3 regions of the Flavobacterium sp. W22_SRS_FP1 genome follow, and region 2 is predicted to be linked to each of the others. Evidence: riboswitches for the same ligand, from Rfam matches in the RefSeq annotation. Region 2 holds a riboswitch; each other region holds the start of a gene.
What was found. A riboswitch is a leader RNA that binds a small molecule or an ion and turns the genes downstream of it on or off. The one in region 2 is predicted to bind S-adenosylmethionine.
Positions count from the first base shown of each region.

Region 1: it holds a riboswitch for S-adenosylmethionine, as region 2 does, so the genes downstream of both, ACEN2H_RS07400 (hypothetical protein) here and ACEN2H_RS07545 (Na+/H+ antiporter NhaC family protein) in region 2, are expected to answer to the same signal.
Region 3: it holds a riboswitch for S-adenosylmethionine, as region 2 does, so the genes downstream of both, ACEN2H_RS05670 (homocysteine S-methyltransferase family protein) here and ACEN2H_RS07545 (Na+/H+ antiporter NhaC family protein) in region 2, are expected to answer to the same signal.

Region 1 is NZ_JBGQOE010000009.1:115,375-118,537, forward strand. Features, by position in the region: gene ACEN2H_RS07400 (hypothetical protein) at 1-1,249, opposite strand, end outside; SAM-I-IV-variant riboswitch at 1,475-1,572, opposite strand; tRNA gene ACEN2H_RS07405 (tRNA-Met) at 1,918-1,991, opposite strand; gene ACEN2H_RS07410 (START-like domain-containing protein) at 2,147-2,539, shown strand; gene ACEN2H_RS07415 (aminotransferase class IV) at 2,594-3,163, shown strand, end outside.
Region 2 is NZ_JBGQOE010000010.1:14,175-17,337, forward strand. Features, by position in the region: gene sucD (succinate--CoA ligase subunit alpha) at 3-875, shown strand; gene ACEN2H_RS07540 (hypothetical protein) at 965-1,387, shown strand; SAM-I-IV-variant riboswitch at 1,505-1,601, shown strand; gene ACEN2H_RS07545 (Na+/H+ antiporter NhaC family protein) at 1,662-2,984, shown strand.
Region 3 is NZ_JBGQOE010000006.1:116,772-119,934, reverse strand. Features, by position in the region: gene metH (methionine synthase) at 1-286, opposite strand, end outside; gene ACEN2H_RS05670 (homocysteine S-methyltransferase family protein) at 369-1,370, opposite strand; SAM riboswitch class I at 1,642-1,761, opposite strand; gene ACEN2H_RS05665 (NAD(P)/FAD-dependent oxidoreductase) at 1,855-2,907, opposite strand; gene ACEN2H_RS05660 (precorrin-2 dehydrogenase/sirohydrochlorin ferrochelatase family protein) at 3,163-3,163, opposite strand, start outside.

The DNA.
Region 1 (3,163 bases), on a different contig from region 2:
GTTTGTTTTCGTTGTTTAGGTCTTCGACATATTCTTTAAAATGAAACCAATGCCTTTGAACCTTCGACCTTGAAAATTTTAAAATTCTTATAACAGATATTTGTGTTATTTGACCTAGTTCTTCAAAATCCCAATTTTCAAGGATTTCATATATTGCTTGTTGTGTTTTTTTACTTCTTTTTCCACCAACCAAAGCCCCAGTAATTTGACATTTTTCTGATTTTGTTAACTGTATGTTTGGATTAAATAGAATTAACCTTTCTTTATTATAGAACATTTCCAAGGTTCCTTCTTTGCGTTTTTCTAAAACACTTGAAATTATTAAGTGTATTTCTCTACTTGTTAGATTAGGATACATTTTTTTGTTAAAATAGTTACTCTTTGCTATTAAGTAATCCTTTCCTAATTCTGGATTCAATAATGCAAATTGAGACAACAGTCTAAATAATAAATTGTTTCGGTTGCCCTTATTAACTCCATTCCAAGGCATAAATGGAGCACAAATCATAATTTTTTCTTCAAAATATAAATATTCTTTCTCGGAATTATCTCCAATAAAATATTTGTATGAATTATCAATCCGTTCTTTAATTCTACTTTGATGAACTGAGGCTTCATTTACCACTATACATTCTTCTTTTTTCTTTATACTACTAGGTGAAGCTTTTTTTGAATGCTTGTACTCATAGACCCTTGAATCAGTATTACAATATAGGGAGGGGTCGTAGCTCAATACATTTTGCTGTATTGCTTTACGTGCACCATCATCAACTTTAACACCTAGTATCATTCCTAGTGAGGCATAAACATCTTTGAAGTTGTCCAGAGTTAAGTTGTCCACCTTAACTAGAATACCGTATCCAGTATTGGAGAGAGATCGCCACATAGCATAAATATAATCACTGTGGGGGATTTCTATGTTATCATCCACATCTATATAAATTAATCCAGTTGCACCAATAACATTTACGTTTTTTGCCGTACCTTTTATGAGGAAGTTAAATCTAAAAGTTGGTAAGTGTAATTTTTTTATTTCATCATATTGTTCATGTCCTTTGCCGTAATCTCTAGCATTTTTAATCAACAGTAGGTTCTCGTCACCGTGTTTAATTTTATGGAGGACTTCTTCAATAGTTATTTCACCCAAAACTGAGGGAGAACTGCAATTTTTAAAATGATTTATCCAAAAGCTTTTGTTTTGGTTGTTTTTTAAATCATTAGACTTTAATATATTATCAATTTTATTCATTTTTTTTTATTTAAATAAGACAAAGCGATGCCCACGATGTGAAGAACACCGCTAAATCTTATGTGTTAATTAATTAAATAGTAATTGGGAAATAATAGCTAAAAGCTAAATTGAAAGAAATATAAAATCAGTAGACTTTTAGTCTATGATAAATAAAAATAAGGTAGAAAGGAATTCTGCAGTTTAATAATACTGCACAGGGAAAACAGACTTTTTTTGTCATAATTCACGTTTTTCTTTTAGTTTAACACTCACATCTTTTTTCCACCTTACATACGCTTACGCAGGTTGGCATAGGATAAACCTAACTCTTGATATTTCTGCAAAATTACAAAAAAATACTGAATTATACAAGTTTAAACCGCTAAAAATGAATACGTAATGAATTCTAACAGCTTGATGAATTGAAGCACCATCTTATCTAAATTAAATTTACAACTTACAAATAACAAAGAAATGGTTAAAAAAGTGGCTAGAAAGTGGCAGAAAAGTGCTATAAGTATACATACAATAGCTATGAAAATAGATATTATTTTCTTATATTTGGGTATTATTAATCAGTCACTTTTAAACTGATTCGTCCTTTTATAAAAACCATAAGTTGCTTATTCACAAAGAAAACAGCATAAAAAACCCCTAAACAATTGCTGTTTAAGGGTTTGTTTTCGTAGCGAGGACGGGATTTGAACCCGTGACCTCAGGGTTATGAATCCTGCGCTCTAACCGACTGAGCTACCTCGCCAAATGTTGTAAGAATTAGCATTCTTCAACGCGGCTGCAAAGATAAAAATTATATTACAGTGTGCAAGCTAATTTGAAATAAAAAAAATATTTTATAAAAGGTTTTTTTTTAGCCATTATATTATATATATTCGGTAAAAAAATAAAATGTAATTCATGGATCAAAAAGTACGTTACGAAATAGAGTTTCCCATCAACTCGTCTCCCCAGCTATTATATCAGTACATTTCGACCCCCTCAGGTTTGTCGGAGTGGTTTGCTGACAATGTAAATTCTCGTGGTGAATTTTTTACTTTTATTTGGAACGATTCAGAGGAAAAAGCTAGACTTGCTTCTAAAAAATCAGGTGAAAAAGTAAAGTTCAAATGGATAGACGGTAATGGTAAAGATACTGAGTATTTTTTTGAGCTCCATATTTTAGTAGATGAGCTAACAAAGGATGTTTCTTTAATGGTCATTGACTTTGCTGATAAAGATGAAGTTGATGAATCTTCATTATTGTGGGAAAATCAAATTTCGGACCTTAAACATCTCATTGGATCTGTATAGTATAATTGTATTTTATAACATACCTTTGCTCTGAACAAAATTCAGGGCTTTTTTATGATTAATTTTAATGGGAATATAGTCGCTAAGGATACTAATTTATTGACGCAGAATCGTGCTTTTTTATACGGCGATGCTGTTTTTGAAACGGTTAAAATTGTAAATTCTAAAATCTTATTTTTAGAAGATCATTATTTTAGATTAATGTCATCCATGCGTGTTGTCAGGATGGAAATTCCAATGAATTTTACTATGGAATACGTTGAAGAGCAATTACTTTCTTTGGTGAGTGATAATGACTTTTCAAATTCATCGCGTGCAAGAATTACCGTTTTTAGAAATGATGGAGGTTATTATCTGCCGCAAACTAATACTGTTTCTTTTTTGATCCATGTTGTGGGTATCGATGATGCATTATATTCATTCTCAGAAAAGGAATATGAAGTGGATTTGTTTAAAGATTTTTATGTTACCAAGCAATTGCTGTCTTCAATAAAATCTACAAATAGAATGTTGAATATCACAGCTAGTATTTTTGCAAATGAAAACGGGTTGGACAATTGTTTGTTATTAAACGACAGTAAGAATATTGTTGAAGCAATCCAAGGGAATATTTTCATGCTAATG
Region 2 (3,163 bases):
TCATGAGTGTTTTAGTTAATAAAGATTCCAAAATTATTGTTCAAGGTTTTACAGGAAGCGAAGGAACTTTCCATGCTTCTCAAATGATCGAGTACGGTACTAATGTTGTTGGTGGTGTAACTCCGGGAAAAGGGGGTACTACTCATCTAGATCGTCCAGTTTTCAATACGGTAAAAGACGCAGTTGAACAAGCTGGTGCTGATACAACTATTATTTTTGTACCACCTGCTTTTGCAGCTGATGCAATAATGGAAGCTGCAGACGCTGGAATAAAAGTGATTATAGCAATTACGGAAGGAATCCCCGTAGCTGATATGATTAAAGCAAATGCTTACGTAAAAGAAAGAAGCGCAAGGTTAATTGGGCCAAACTGTCCAGGTGTTATTACTCCAGGAGAGGCTAAAGTTGGTATCATGCCGGGTTTTGTTTTCAAAAAAGGAACTGTAGGTATCGTATCTAAATCTGGAACTTTGACTTACGAAGCAGCTGATCAAGTGGTAAAACAAGGATTAGGAATCACTACAGCTATCGGTATTGGTGGAGATCCTATCATTGGAACAACTACGAAAGAAGCAGTGGAATTGTTGATGAATGACCCGGAAACTGAATGTATCGTAATGATAGGTGAAATAGGTGGTCAATTAGAAGCTGATGCTGCGCATTGGATTAAAGCAGATGGTAACCGCAAACCAGTTGTAGGTTTCATTGCAGGAGTTACCGCTCCAGCAGGAAGAACAATGGGTCATGCAGGTGCTATCGTAGGCGGATCTGACGATACGGCAGAAGCTAAAAAACAAATCATGAGAGAATGTGGAATACACGTTGTGGATTCTCCAGCTGAAATTGGTAAGAAAGTAAAAGAGGTTATTGGATAATTGAAAAATTATTAATGATTTCAATTCATTATAAAAATGCCTCACTGTGTTCTGTGAGGCATTTTATTTAAAATTAATACAAAAGAAAGATGCACAAAGAATTGAAAAAGTTTAAAGTAAGCGATAGTTTTACTTTTACAGCAGCTGATAGTTTAGAACAAGTTTGCAATGCTTCTGAAGGAAGTGGCGTATTTTTGGTTTATTCAGTTGGAGATGAAAAAGAGTTGATCATGGTAGGTTCTACTGGAACTGTTCAAAATGACGGCTCTTTGAAAATCAAAAATGGTGGTTTGAAAGAAAAAATTGTTGAAGGGCATCAATTTGCAAAAACAGGAAGAAAATATTCTTGGCCAGCACAAATGGCTAAAGAAGATATCAGTACTTTAGAAGTAGTGTGGTATGAAACATTCAACGATAAGTCGAAAGGGATTCCAACATTTGTAGAAGGACAAGTTTTACAAAACTTTTTAGATGAAAACGGAAGGCTACCAAAATGGAATGTCGCTTTTTAAAACAAAATAGTATTCTCGTTTGAATAAACGATTCTAATATTGCGCTGCATTTTGTGGCGCTTTTTTTTTTTTTTTGATAAAAGAGAAATGATTTCATAAAGAATTAAGTACTTTTGCCACCGTTATCACGAATCCTTTAATAGGATAGCAACCTGCAAAGACAAGCAAGGTGCTAAAACGATAAGCCAAACTCTTTGGAAAAAATGTTGTTTTACATTCCCATTCTTTTTAGCTGTAGTTTTTCGTTATCATTATTTCATTTTAAAACTACTTTATGACCCATTCATTGAAAGAAAAAGGAAGTGCCTACGCTTTAATTCCCTTATTGATTTTCATTTTTACGTTTTTAGGAGCTGGTATTTGGCTAGATGACTTTTATTCTTTACCCGCCCCAGTTGCAGTATTAATTGGCATTATTGCTGCTTTTCTTATGTTCAGGAGCTCAGCCGATGAAAAATCTGCTACTTTGATAGCTGGTTGCGGAGAGAGTAAAATTATGACCATGTGTTTAATTTATCTTTTGGCTGGAGCGTTTGCTGTTGTCAGTAAAGCAACGGGAGGTGTAGATGCTGTTGTAAACCTTGGCATCAATACTATTGACGTCGCGTATTTTCCTTTAGGCATCTTTTTAATTGCAGCATTTCTATCGACAGCTACAGGAACTTCTGTGGGTGCTATTGTTGCTATAGGGCCTATAGCTGTTAATCTAGCTAATTCTAGCGGAGCATCACTGCCTCTGATTGCAGGCGCTTTGCTGGGAGGCTCAATGCTAGGGGATAATCTTTCGATGATTTCGGACACTACAATTGCCGCGACTCAATCTCTAGGTTGTGAATTGAAGGATAAATTCAAGATAAATTTGTTTATCGCTTTTCCTGCAGCAGTTATTACTATTTTGCTGTTTTTCTATTTGGGATTAAACTCAGATATAATAGCTGTGCCGATTCCTAAGAGCAGTTTTGAATGGATTACCATTATTCCATATGTTTTAGTCATTGTCCTTGCATTGGTTGGTGTAAATGTTTTTTCGACATTGATTATTGGAACACTATTGGCTGGAGTGATTGGCTATTTTGGAAATCATTTCACTCTATTGGTATTTGCCCAAAAAATATATGAAGGATTTACGAGTATGACCGAAATATTTTTATTATCGATGCTAACTGGCGGTTTAGCCGCGATGGTGGATAAAGCTGGAGGAATTGATTACATATTACATCAGATCAAGAAACGCATTAAAAGCAAAAAATCGGCGCAGGCCGGAATAGGTGCATTGGTTGGTTTTACCAATGTGGCTATTGCCAATAATACGGTTTCGATTGTTATAACAGGTGGAATTGCGAAGGAAATCAGTGATGAATATGCATTGAGTCCTAAAAAAACGGCTGCAATACTTGATATCTTTTCCTGCGTTATTCAAGGAATTTTACCTTATGGAGCACAAGTATTGTTGATTCTAAGTTTTGCTGATGGTAAACTTGATTTTATGGACTTACTGACCAACGCTTGGTATCATCTGTTTTTATTGGTTTTTACCTTAGTTGCGATTTATAGTTCTTTCTGGGATAAATTAGTGAAGCGTTTTCTTGATATTTAAAAATCATAAAATTTAGATGCTAAATGAAATTGAAATTTTTTTTAAAAAAGGAATTATTCTATATTTGAACACTATAAGATAGCCCTGATAGCAGTGGAAATCCTTTTATGTACGCGACAGCGGACATAAAAGATTGAAGCGGATAGCAGGAATAGCTTCAAATAAAAATTAAATTAATT
Region 3 (3,163 bases), on a different contig from region 2:
TATCTGGCTCGGCAGCAATAAGGTTTAGGAATTTTGTCATAGCGTATTCGCCATCAAGCATTCCTTCATCCATATTAATATCGATAATTTGTGCGCCACCCTCTACTTGCTCTTTGGCAATGCTGAGTGCTTCTTCATATTTTTCTTCCTTAATTAATCGAAGAAATTTTCTAGAACCTGTAACATTGGTACGTTCCCCAATATTTACAAATACGCTATCTGGCGTAATGATTAAAGGCTCTAGTCCTGATAATACAAGGTTTTTTCTAGTTTCTGCTTGTGCCATTATTTATTTATTTATGCCTCAAACTCAATAGTTACAATGAATTGAAAGCTATAATTCAAACGCAATAAATTGCGTCTTTATGTTACATTGTTGCTGTTGATACTCTTGGTTTATAATCTTTTGCTATATCAGCAATCAACTTGATATGTTCTGGGGTTGTACCACAACAACCACCTATGATATTCACCAAATTATCGTCCAAATATTCTTTAATGAATGCTTGCATTTGTTCTGGTGTTTCATCGTATTCTCCAAAAGCGTTTGGCAACCCTGCATTAGGATGAGCTGAAACATTAAATGACGTGTTTTGTGACAAAGTCTGCAAATACGGTTTTAATAAATCGGCCCCAAGTGCACAATTAAAGCCTACACTCAATAATGGAATGTGTGAAACGGAAACCAAAAAGGCTTCTACTGTTTGTCCTGAAAGTGTTCTTCCTGAAGCATCCGTAATTGTTCCAGAAACCATGATTGGAATATCTATATTGCGTTCGTCTTTTACTTCTTCGATCGCAAAAAGTGCCGCTTTAGCATTTAAGGTGTCAAAAATAGTTTCTACTAGCAATAAATCACTTCCTCCGTCAATTAAGGCTTCAACTTGTTGCTTATACGCAATCCGCAAATCATCAAAAGTTACTGCTCTGTATCCTGGATCATTTACATCTGGAGACATACTCGCTGTTCTGTTTGTAGGTCCTACTGAACCCGCAACAAAACGGGGTTTATCTGGATTTTGGGCTGTGAATTTATCAGCTACTTCACGGGCTATTTTTGCCGACTCGTAGTTTAATTCGTAAACTATATCTTCTAGGTGGTAATCGGCCATTCCGATTGTTGTTCCTGAAAAAGTGTTGGTTTCAACGATATCAGCTCCTGCTTCAAAATAGGCGGCGTGAACCGCACGAATCGCTTGTGGTTGCGTGAGTGATAATAAATCGTTGTTCCCTTTTAAGGAATGTGGAAAGTCTTTGAAACGTTCTCCGCGAAAATCCTCTTCGGAGAAATTGTAGCGTTGCAACATGGTTCCCATTGCTCCATCGAGCACAAGTATGTTTTTTTTAATTGCTTCTTTAATTGATACCATTTTTCTGTTTTATTCTCGCAAAGACACTATAGCGCCAAGCTTAGATTAATTCTTTCAAATGTTCACAATTGTTACTGCTTAGCCCTGATGGTAGCGGCATCCTTTTTTTACTGAATTTAGTTCAGTATAAAAAGATATAGCGTACAGCAGGAAGGATAATGGCAAAAATGCGCAAATCATTCGCTTCTAATACAGAAATGAATTCAGCAACTTAAAATTTCGATAAAATTGTCAGGAAAGGGTCTTGGGAAATACTAGAAAAGTATTTTTTGTGTTATCTATCTTAAATCCTGAAAAAAGTTCAGCAGTAAGTAGAATGTAGCACCTTCTTTATAGATAAAGGGTTGCTAAGGTTTCATCGGGTCATTCCCTCCGCCTTTCGTGATAACTATCAATAAATTTATGAACACTGCAAAGTAACTACATAGCGTTAATACTTGCAAGTATTAACGCTACATTTTTTCATTACTTTTTATGCAACTTGTTAAATTATAGCTTTTACTACAGCTTTTGGTGCTTCTTTACGAGTTCCATCAAATCCGTCTACACCTGCAACTGTGGTATATTTCAACACATAGCGTTTTCCAGGATTGATGATTTGGTAAGCTGCCTGACACATTAATGTCGCTTCGTGAAAACCACAAAGAATTAATTTTAATTTACCTGGGTAGGTATTTACATCACCAATGGCAAAAATCCCCGGTATATTAGTTTGGTAATCCAGTGCATTATCTACTTTGATGGCATTTTTCTCAATCTCTAATCCCCAGTTTCCAATAGGCCCTAACTTTGGCGTAAGACCAAAAAGAGGAATAAAGTAATCTGTATCAATAGTTCTATTTGCTCCATTTTCATCAAGAACGACCGATTCAATATGTTCGGCTCCATTTAACCCTACAACCTCAGCTGGAGTAATCATACGGATTTTTCCTGAGTCTTTTAATTCTTGAACTTTTTCAACAGAATCTAAGGCTCCACGGAATTCGTTTCTGCGGTGAATCAAAGTCACCTCAGAAGCAACATCAGAAAGGAAAATACTCCAGTCCAGTGCTGAATCTCCTCCTCCAGCAATCACCACTCTTTTACCTCTGAACTCTTCTGGATCTTTGATAAAGTACTTAATCCCTTTATTTTCATAGAAATTAATTCCATCAATAAGTGGCTTTCTAGGTTCAAAACTTCCTAAACCTCCAGCGATTGCAACTACTTTAGAATGAAATTGCGTTCCTTCGTTTGAAGTTACAATAAAACTACCGTCCTCTTGTTTTTCAATTGTTTCAGCACGTTCTCCCAAGGTAAACCCCGGTTCAAATTGCTTGATTTGCTCCATTAAATTATTTACTAAATCTCCTGCTAGTACTTCCGGAAATCCTGGAATATCGTAGATTGGTTTTTTAGGATATAATTCTGATAACTGCCCACCTGCTTGAGGTAAGGCATCTAATATATGACATTTTAATTTTAATAATCCTGCTTCAAAAACTGCAAATAAACCAGTTGGACCGGCTCCTATTATAAGTATATCTGTTTCAATCATTTATTTATTCTTTATTATTAAGCTTAATTATATTTGGCAAAATTACCGAATGATTTTCATTTTTTCAATGATAATTATCATAAGTCGGTTAGTAGTTTTTTCCTCCCGACGCCCGCTCCGAAGTAGAGGGAGACCGAGTGTTGTTTGATCCGTATATTTTTCTTTTCTCCTTATTCTGTTCTCTTGACTCTTTATTCTGTTCTCTGAATACTGAATACTGATAACTTCTTCAACATACTGCTAACTGAACACTGCT